One region of the Streptomyces sp. CA-249302 genome, then DNA from elsewhere that is predicted to be linked to it. Evidence: riboswitches for the same ligand, from Rfam matches in the RefSeq annotation. Region 1 holds a riboswitch; the other holds the start of a gene.
The links. Region 1 has a riboswitch for cyclic di-AMP ahead of ACQEWB_RS23230 (M23 family metallopeptidase). Riboswitches for the same ligand answer to the same signal wherever they lie in the genome.
Positions count from the first base shown of each region.

Region 2: it holds a riboswitch for cyclic di-AMP, as region 1 does, so the genes downstream of both, ACQEWB_RS42520 (M23 family metallopeptidase) here and ACQEWB_RS23230 (M23 family metallopeptidase) in region 1, are expected to answer to the same signal.

Region 1 covers NZ_JBNJMG010000001.1:5,182,146-5,187,215, reverse strand. The annotation lists gene ACQEWB_RS23245 (alginate lyase family protein) at 1-995, shown strand, start outside; tRNA gene ACQEWB_RS23240 (tRNA-Met) at 1,046-1,119, opposite strand; gene ACQEWB_RS23235 (PP2C family protein-serine/threonine phosphatase) at 1,251-2,360, shown strand; cyclic di-AMP (ydaO/yuaA leader) riboswitch at 2,593-2,750, shown strand; gene ACQEWB_RS23230 (M23 family metallopeptidase) at 2,762-3,787, shown strand; partial or broken gene ACQEWB_RS23225 (aldo/keto reductase) at 3,858-4,599, shown strand; gene ACQEWB_RS23220 (PrsW family intramembrane metalloprotease) at 4,696-5,070, opposite strand, start outside.
Region 2 covers NZ_JBNJMG010000001.1:9,451,364-9,456,433, forward strand. The annotation lists gene ACQEWB_RS42515 (alpha-galactosidase) at 1-1,697, shown strand, start outside; cyclic di-AMP (ydaO/yuaA leader) riboswitch at 2,003-2,162, shown strand; gene ACQEWB_RS42520 (M23 family metallopeptidase) at 2,167-3,096, shown strand; gene ACQEWB_RS42525 (DUF6250 domain-containing protein) at 3,312-4,031, shown strand; gene ACQEWB_RS42530 (SGNH/GDSL hydrolase family protein) at 4,176-4,961, shown strand; gene ACQEWB_RS42535 (TetR/AcrR family transcriptional regulator) at 5,055-5,070, opposite strand, start outside.

The DNA.
Region 1 (5,070 bases):
ACATGCGGGACAGCAAGTACGGGTCGTACAAGTACGCGCCGGAGCCGTACGAGCACGTCGACTGCCCGTGGGGCGACAAGCCAGCGCACGGGTGTGTCGAGGAGCGGCAGGACGCCATCGCCGCCTACACGCAGGCCCTGCTCTACAGCGTCACCGGCAAGCAGCAGCACGCGCTGAAGGCCCGCGAGATCATGGACGCCTGGTCGGCGAAGATCAAGCGGCACACCGAGGAGGACGCGGGGCTTCAGACCGCGTGGGCCGGGTCGACCTGGGCACGGGCCGCGGAGATCGTGCGGTACGCGCCGGGGGCCGGCTGGCCGGCGGACCGGGTCCAGCGGTTCGAGCGGATGCTGCGCACCGCCTACCAGCCCCAGGTCACCCAGAACCTGCCCGACTACAACGGCAACTGGGACCTCGCGATGACCGACGCGGCCATCGGGATCGCCGTCTTCACCAACGACCACAAGGCATTCGACGCGGCCCTCAAGCGCTTCCGCAACCGGGTGCCCGCCTACTTCTACCTGGAGAAGGACGGCCAGGTGCCGCTCACCCCGGCCGGCTCCACCGTGAACACCCCGCAGAAGCTGACGACGTACTGGTTCAAGCAGACCCGGTTCAAGGACGGTCTTGCCCAGGAGACCTGCCGCAACTTCAAGCACGTCGGCTACTCCCTCGCGGCCACCGCGCACATCGCCGAGACCGCCTGGCACCAGGGCGTCGACCTGTACGGCGAGGTCAAGGACCGGCTCAAAGCGGCGCTCGACTTCCACGCCCGCTACCAGATGGGCGAGAACCCGCCGGCCTGGCTGTGCGGCGGCAAGGTCGACCGGAACATGGGCCCCGACCTGGAGGTGGCCCTCAACCACCTGGAGAACCGCCTCGACGTCAAGGTCCCCTACGCCCACAAGCTCGCCGAGGAGACCCGCCCGGCCGGTACCGACGACCTCTTCGTCTCCTGGGAGACGCTGACCCACGCGGGCAACCCCGGAGCCTGAAACACCGAGGGCCGGAATCCAGTGACTGGATTCCGGCCCTCGGCCTTGAGTAGCGGGGACAGGATTTGAACCTGCGACCTCTGGGTTATGAGCCCAGCGAGCTACCGAGCTGCTCCACCCCGCGTCGGTGTGTCACCAGCATACGCCATCCGCGGGACGCTCAGCACCACGGTTTGCTCCCGCCCCTGCTCACCTGCGTCATTCGGTCGGCCCACACCGCTCGCCGCCGGCCCCCGCTCCGGGAAGCCTGGACATGTGGATCATGAGCGGCGGCCGTACACGAGAGCCGGCGGGCGGCTGTCCCGCGACGCCGTCGCGCTCGTCCGGGTGCTGCCCGCCCTGCTGATCATCGGCGGGATCCTGTACGACGGCCTCACCCCGAAGGACTTCACGGCCATCCCCTTCTTCACGGCCGCCCCGCTCGTCGCCGCCCCCGTCCTCTCGCTCGCCGCCACCGCGGCCACCGGTGCCGTGGCCGTCCTCGCCGCCTACGGGGTGCACGTCAGATTCGGCTGGGGCCCGGACGCCGACACCCTCACCGAGGCCGCCACCGTGGCCACGGTCGCCCTGCTCGCGGTCGGCATCAACCGGGTGGTGGCCCGCGGTGACGCCCGGCTCGCCTCCACCCGCGAGATCGCCGAGGCCGCCCAGCGTGCCGTACTGCCCGAACCGGCCGAGCGGATCGGCGGGTTCGCCATCGCGGCGCGGTACGAGGCGGCGCAGAAGGACGCCTTCATCGGCGGCGACCTGTACGCGGTGCAGGACACCCCGTACGGCGTCCGGCTCGTCGTCGGTGATGTGCGGGGCAAGGGGATGGGCGCGGTGGCCGCCGTCGCCGTCGTCATCGGGGCCTTCCGGGAGGCCGCCGAGCAGGAGGCGAGCCTTGAAGCGGTCGCGGGACGACTGGACCGGGCGCTGGCCCGGGAGGGCGCCCGGCGCGCGGGACTCGACGCCTACGAGGGGTTCACCACCGCCGTGCTCGCCGAACTCCCGCACGGGGACGGGGTGGTGAGGCTCGTCAACCGCGGCCATCCGCCGCCGCTGCTCCTCTGCTCCGACGGCACCGTGCGCACCCTGCACGCGGGCGAGCCCGCACTGCCGCTGGGGATGGGCGAGTTGGGGGCGTGGCCGGACCGTGCCGAAGAGGCGAAGTTCCCCGGCGGAGCCACCCTGCTGCTCCACACCGACGGACTGTCCGAGGCGCGGGACGGGCACGGGGAGTTCTACGACCCCGCGGCCCGGCTGGCCGGCCGGGTCTTCCGCGAGCCCGGCGCGCTGCTCGACACCCTCGCGCGCGAGGTCCGCCGGCACACCGGGGACGGCACCACGGACGACATGGCGCTGCTCGCCGTACTGAGACCCTGATTGTCGTCACCGGTGGTGATCGGGCGGTCCCCCTCCGCATAACGACTGACATACCGTCAATAGCTGTGAAGATCCTGAGGTCTGGTCAACTCGCCCGTTTTTCGCCGGGCATGGGCCCTACGTCCAGGCAGGATTCGTTAATGATCAAGCCGAACAGCTTGGAAACGGCCCCCCGGGTCTATTAACGTTCGATAACGCAGCGCGGTCGTCCCAGCCGTCACAATGGCGGCTCCGTGCGCACGCGCCGAATCCCGCAAGGGAACCGGGGAACCACCACCCTGGGGTGAATCGCACGGATCCCGTCGTGGGAACACGGCAGGTATACGCGCGTAGGAGACCTTCCTGCTCCGAACCCGTCAGCTAACCCGGTAGGCGAGAAGGAAGGAAAGGAGCACGCCCACGTGGCGTCCAACCCGCCTGCCCCGGCAGCCCCGTTCGTGCCGAGTACCGAGCCCTTCGGTTTCCCCGGCCCCCGCACCGACGAGGGTCAGTGGGAGGAGTGGAACCCCACCGCGGAGTCCCTCGCTCCGGTACGCGGCCGGCACCGTGTCGCCAAGCAGCGCGGCGGAGGACTCGCCCGCAGCTCCACGGTTCTCGGCGTCGGCGTCATAGCCGCCGTCGGCGCGGGCGGTATGGCCAGCGCCAACACCGGCAAGCCGCCGGTCTCCATCTCGATGCCCGATCTGCCCTCCGTCGGCGGCGTGTTCGGCGGCTCCTCGGACGCCCCCAAGGGCTCCGCGACCGCGCTCAGCAACGTCGGCGTGACCACCGAGGACACCGCGCAGGGCACCAGGGGCGCGGGCGAGGCGCTGCGCGACCGCATCATGGCGCAGGCCGAGTCGCAGCAGGTCCAGGTCGACAGCAAGGCGCAGTCGGCCACCGAGGCGGCGCTCGCCAAGCAGGTCGACGACGCGGCCGCGAAGGCCGAGAAGGACGCGGCGGCCAAGGCCAAGGCCGCCAAGGAGAAGGCGGAGGCGGCGGCCAAGAAGGCGGCCGAGGCCGCGAAGCTCGCCGAGCTCGCCAAGCAGTACAAGCTCCCGGTCGGCTCCTACACGATCACCGGCACCTTCGGGCAGGCCGGCTCCATGTGGTCCTCCGGCTACCACACGGGCCTCGACTTCGCCGCCCCCACGGGCACGCTCATCAAGGCGATCCACTCGGGCACCGTCACGGAGGCCGGCTGGGCGGGGTCGTACGGCTACCGCACGATCATCACCCTCGACGACGGTACGGAGCTGTGGTTCTGCCACCAGTCGTCGATCAGTGTGAGCGTCGGCCAGAAGGTCGCCACCGGTGACGTCATCGGCCGCGTGGGCGCCACCGGCAACGTGACCGGGCCGCACCTGCACCTCGAGGTCCACCCGAACGGCCAGTCCGACGGCATCGACCCGATGACGTGGCTGCGCAGCAAGGGCCTCAACCCCTGACGGCTGCAGGATCTTTGACGTTCACGGGATTTCTGCGGGCGTGCCGGAATGAGCTGTTCCGGCACGCCCGTTGACGTTGTGGACCGCCGACGAGGCCGCCTCCTTCGCCGTCCTGGACGCCTACGCGGCGGCGGGCGGCAACTTCGTGGACACCGCCGACGCGTACTCGGCCTGGGTGCCCGGCAACAAGGGCGGCGAGTCCGAGACGATCGTCGGCTGGGGGTCCCCCGCTCGAAGAGTGGGGGAGGACAAGGGCCCGCGGCAACCGGGCCGACGTCGTGATCGCGACCAAGGTGAGCCAGCACCCGGAGTACCCGGGCCTGTCCGCGGCCAACATCTCGGCCGAGCGGCTGCGCGCGTCCCTGGAGTTCTCCGACCGCGAGGGCCTGGCCAAGTACGTGGCCGTGCAGCCGCACTGCAACCTGGTCTCGCGCGGTACGTACGAGGGCGACCTCCAGGACCTGGCCGCCCACTACGGCCTGGCCGCGGTCCCGTACCACGCACTGGCGTCGGGCTTCCTGACGGGCAAGTACCGCCCGGGTACGACGGTGGACTGCGCGCGGGCGGCGGGCGCGTCGAGGCACGTGGAGTCGGAACGGGGTCAGCGCGTCCTGACGGCCCTCGACGAGATCGCCGAGACCCACGGCGTCCCGGTCGCGACCGTCGCCCTGGCATGGCTCGCGTCCCGGCCGACGGTGGCGGCCCCGATCGCGTCGGCGCGGACGGTGGAACAACTCCCAGCACTGCTGGGACTGGCGGACCTGACCCTGACGGACGCGGAATTCACGCAGCTGACCCAGGCATCGGCCTGAATCCCCGCTGTTCTCTTCCTCTGCCGGCTTCTTCTCCCCGCCGCAGCGGCGCCCCGCCACGGCGGCGTTCCCCGGCGGTGCCGAACCTCCGCAGCCCTACGACTGATACGGGTTGTACGAGGGATACGGCCCCGCCGGATACCCGTAGCCGTACCCGTACGCCCCGTACACCGGCCAGGGCGGCGCGGCCACCGGTACCGGTGGTGCGGTCATCCGGGCCGCGTAGTCCAGCGCCGGGCGGGCCACCTCGCGCCGCAGCCACAGCTCGTTCAGCAACTCCCGTTCCCGGCGCGGGAAGTCGGTCCCGCCCCGGCCTTTCCGGCCCCGGTGCCGCAGGAACGCCAGCGAGGTCGCGTACGCCTCGTACTGCGTCACCGCCTGCGCCGCCGGCTTGCCGAAGTGGTGCCCGGCGTAGTCGCGGGCCAGCTGCCGTGCCCGCATCGAGCCCAGCGCGAACGGCTCGGCGGGCGT
Region 2 (5,070 bases), 4.3 Mb from region 1:
ACGTCGTGGAGCGCTGGGTCGAGCTCGGCAACGAGGGGCCCGCCCTGGAGCTGCTGCGGGCCGACCCCGCCGCCTGGACCCTGCCCGACCGCGAGGGCTGGCGGCTGTCCCAGCTGCACGGCCGCTGGGCCGCCGAGTCCCTGCTCACCGCCGCCCCGCTGACCTACGGCGAGAAGATCATCGGCAGCCGCCGCGGCCACACCGGACACCAGCACCTGCCCTGGGTCGCCCTCGACACCGACGCCACCGAGGAGCGCGGCGAGGTCTACGGCTGCGCCCTCGGCTGGTCCGGCTCCTGGCGCATCGCGGTGGCGCAACTCCCGGACGCGCGCGTGCAGATCACCGGCGGCGCAGGATACGACGACTCCGGGCTGCTGCGGCTGGAGGCGGGGGAGTCGTACACCAGCCCCGTCTTCGCCGGACTGTGGAGCGACGGCGGTTTCGGGGGCGCCAGCCGGGCCTGGCACGCGTACCAGCGCGCGTACGTGATCCCGGACGCCGAGCGGGACCGTCCGGTGCTGTTCAACTCCTGGGAGGCCACCGAGTTCGACATCTCCGAGGAGCAGCAGGGCACCCTCGCCCGGCGGGCCGCGGCGATCGGCGTCGAGCTCTTCGTCGTCGACGACGGCTGGTTCGGCAAGCGCACCAGCGACCGGGCCGGGCTCGGCGACTGGACGCCCAACCCGGACCGCTTCCCCAAGGGCCTCAAGCCGCTCGCCGACTACGTGCACGCACTCGGCATGCAGTTCGGCATCTGGGTGGAGCCGGAAATGGTCAATCCGGACAGCGACCTCTACCGCGCACACCCCGACTGGGTCCAGTTCCAACCAGGACGAAAGCGGACGGAATTCCGCAATCAGCTCGTGCTGAACCTCGCCCGCGAGGACGTCCAGGAGTACCTCTGGGAGCGGCTCGACACGCTCCTGGCCAGCGCCCCGATCGACTACGTCAAGTGGGACTTCAACCGCTGCTTCACCGACGCCGGCTGGCCCGGCGACGGCTACCCGCAGCGCCTCTGGATCGACCATGTGCGCGCCCTGTACGCCCTGTTGGACCGTTTGCGGGCCGCGCACCCCGGCGTCGCCTTCGAGTCCTGCTCGGGCGGCGGCGGCCGGATCGACCTCGGCGTCATGAGCCGTACCGACCAGGTGTGGACCTCCGACAACACCGACCCGCTCGACCGGCTCGCCATCCAGCACGGCTTCAGCCAGATCCACCCCGCGCGCGTGATGGCCGCCTGGGTCACCGACAGCCCCAACACCCAGCTCAACGGGCGGGTCAGCTCGCTGCGCTTCCGGTTCGTCAGCTCCATGGCCGGCGTGCTCGGGGTCGGCGGGGACCTCACCGAGTGGACCGAGGAGGAGCTCGCCGAGGCGGGTGACTGGGTGGCCCTCTACAAGGAGATCCGGCCCCTCGTGCAGCACGGGGACCTGTACCGGCTGCGGCCTCCCACGGGCGGCCTGAGCGCCGTCCAGTACGTGCGCGGCGGCGAGGCGGTCGTCCTCGCCTGGCTCCAGGCGCAGAGTTACGGCGAACCGGTGCCGGCGCTGCGCCTGCGCGGCCTCGACCCGACAGCCTCGTACGAATGCCTTGAAACGGGCGAAGTGCACAGGGGTGCCGTATTGCTGCATCACGGACTTCGGACCGGACTTCGCGGCGACCTTGATGCGGCAGTCCTCCGTCTGCGCCGCATCTGAGCCTTCTGTCCGAATTGGCGTCTTCATTCCAACTCGCTCTGGAATAAGGAAAGCTGGAGCACAGTCACGTGAGGAGCGTCATATCCGTGACGGTGTGTGCCCCGTCATGTTCACGTAATTCAGGTGCTTCTCATGGGGCTTTGGGTTCCGGCGCGCCTTCCCGGTTAACGGACAGTAACCGGGAATTCCGGAAAGGGATCAAGGGAAACGTATTCACAGGGAACCGTCACTTGTCCCTTTGCGTCTTGGTCGCTTACGTTCCACACCAATCCGGACGGACGCCCAATCCTGCCGCCGCCCGGGGACCGCACAACTCACCCGTGAACGGCAGGAGCGGGGGACCCACAGGTACAACCGCCTGTTCCGGTCTCCGGAACGGCTAGGGGTAAAGCCGCGTTTCACCGCGCGGCCGGGCATCTCCAGTCCGCACCCGACAGCTCACCTCGCAGGCGCCGGAGAGGAATTCGCCATGCCCGCGAAGGGTAAGCACCGCCGCCCGAAGTCCCCGCGTCTTTCCCGCTCGATCGCCGTCGCCGGAACCGGTGGCGCCGCTCTCGCCCTCCCGCTCATGGGGGCCACCGGCGCCCATGCGGCCACCACGCAGTCCGCTTCCCAGTCGGTTTCCGAAAAGGCCGTCCAGTCCCTTCCGGTCACCGAGAAGAAGGCCGCCGAGAAGAAGAGCGCCGCCAACAACGCGGGCGTGCGCACCTATTCGGTGCGGACCGGCGACTATCTCGCGAAGATCGCCGACGAGCAGAACGTCACCGGCGGCTGGAAGAAGCTCTACGCGGACAACCGCCAGGCCGTCGGCGACGACCCGTCGCTGATCCACCCCGGCCTGAAGCTCAGCATCGGCAAGCAGGCCACGACGGGCACCACCAAGTCCTCGGCCAAGTCCTCGACCTCGTCCTCCTCTTCGGCCGAGTCGAAGTCGTCCTCCTCCTCGAAGACGACCGCCACCAAGGCCGCCGAGACCACCAGCACCGCCACCGGCTTCACCCTCCCGGTCACCGGCGCCACCATCGGCACCGGCTACCACGTGGCCGGCAGCATGTGGTCCAGCGGCTACCACACCGGCGTCGACTTCGTCGTCCCGACCGGCACCGCCCTCAAGGCCGTCGGCGCGGGCACCGTCGTCTCCGCGGGCTGGGGAGGCGCGTACGGCAACCAGGTCGTCATCAAGCTCGCCGACGGCTACTACGCGCAGTACGGCCACCTCTCCCAGCTCTCCGTCTCGGCCGGCCAGACCGTGACCGAGGGCCAGCAGATCGGCCTCTCCGGCGCGACCGGCAACGTCACCGGCCCGCACCTGCACTTCGAGATCCGCACCACGCCGGACTACGGCTCCGACGTGGACCCGGTCGCCTACCTCCGTTCCAAGGGCGTTGCGGTCGGCTGACCCCCACCGACCTCCCCCACTCTCGGCTTCGCTCGAGCGGGGGACCCGCAGCCCGACACGCCGCCGAAGGCCGGACCCCGATCCCCGGGTCCGGCCTTCGGTGTTGCGGTCGTGTGGCGGCCCGTCAGGCGGTGTCGACAAGGCGGAGCGCTCGGGACACAGTGATCCCCGTCCGATGTGCAAGCGCTTTCCACATGCCGAGGAGCCCGCCCGACGTGACGCCCACCCGCAGAGCCTTCGCCACCCTGGCCGCCGGAGCCGCCCTGTCCGCCCTCACCCCCGCCGGCGCCGCGAGCGCCGCGCCCCGCCGCAGGGGCCGCCTCATCGCCCACGACGACTTCCGGCACGGCCTGACCAAATGGGCCGTCGAGCTGGAGAACGGCGGAACGGTCACCTCCTCGCGCGGGACGCTGGAGGTGGACGTACCCGCCGGCGCGACCGTCTGGTTCAAGCAGCGGCTCGAAGGGCCCTACGTCATCGAGTACACCGCCACGGCCGTCTCCGAGGGCGGGGTCAATGACCGCGTCTCCGACCTCAACAACTTCTGGAACGCCACCGACGTGCGGTCCCCGGACGACATCTTCGCCACGCCGCGGGGCGGGGCGCTGGCCGAGTACGACTACCTGAAGACGTACTACGTCGGCTACGGCGCCAACACGAACACCACCACCCGGCTGCGCCGTTACGTCGGCGAGGCCGGAGTGCGGCCGCTGATCTACGACTACACCGAGCCGCTGCTGGTCGCGAACGAGTCCAACCGGGTGCGGATCGTCTCCGACGGATCGGCGGTGCGCTGGTGGAACAACGGGCGGCTCGTCTTCGACTACGACGACCCGGAGCCGTACACCAGTGGGCACTTCGGTTTCCGGACGACCTGGAGCCATTTCCGGATCAGCGGCTTCGAGGTCCGGCGATCGACCCGTCAACGTCCCTGATCGGAGGGTTATTCCTGGCTTGGTGAACCCTTTAGGAGTGGCTTATCTCACCGCTCGTCAACCCTTTCTTACGGTCGCGTAGGTCACATTCGAAGGTGAATCATGAACCACGTGGCAGACGATTCGAAGAGTGACAGCAGATCAGTGATCGGGTCGTACGTTGCGGTGGGGGACAGCTTCACCGAGGGCGTCGGCGACCCCGGGCCCGACGGGGCGTTCGTCGGCTGGGCCGACCGGTTCGCGGTGCTCCTGGCGGACCGCCGGCCCGAGGGCGACTTCGGCTACAACAACCTCGCCGTGCGCGGCAAGCTGCTCGACCAGATCGTGGCGGACCAGGTCCCGCAGGCTCTCGAGCTGGCGCCGGATCTGGTCTCCTTCTGTGCGGGCGGCAACGACATCATCCGGCCCGGCACCGACCCCGACGAGGTCGCCGAGCGCTTCGAGCGGGCCGTCGTACGGCTTACCGAGGTCGCCGGCACCGTCATGGTGACCACCGGGTTCGACACCCGTGGCGTACCCGTGCTCAAGCACCTGCGCGGCAAGATCGCCACCTACAACGGGCATGTACGGGCCATCGCCGACCGGCATGGCTGCCCCGTGCTCGACCTGTGGTCCCTGAAGACGGTCCAGGACCGCAGGGCCTGGGACGGTGACCGGCTGCACCTCTCTCCCGAGGGGCACACGCGCGTGGCGCTGCGCGCCGGACAGGTCCTCGGCCTGGAGGTCCCGGCCGACCCCGACCAGGCCTGGCCGCCGCTCCCGCCGCGCGGCACCCTCGACGTCCGGCGGGACGACGTGCACTGGGCGCGCGAGTACCTGGTGCCGTGGATCGGGCGTCGGCTGCGCGGCGAGTCCTCGGGCGACCACGTCACGGCGAAGGGCGCGCTGTCGCCGGAGGACATCAGGAGCCGGATCGCCCCCGTGGCCTGACCTCCGGTGGCCTGAGAGCGGACCGAGTGGTGGTGTGGGCCGTGCCTGCCCGGCGCGGCCCACGCGCGCGTGCCGCGGCGCCGGGAGACGGGCTCACCGCTCTGACGCG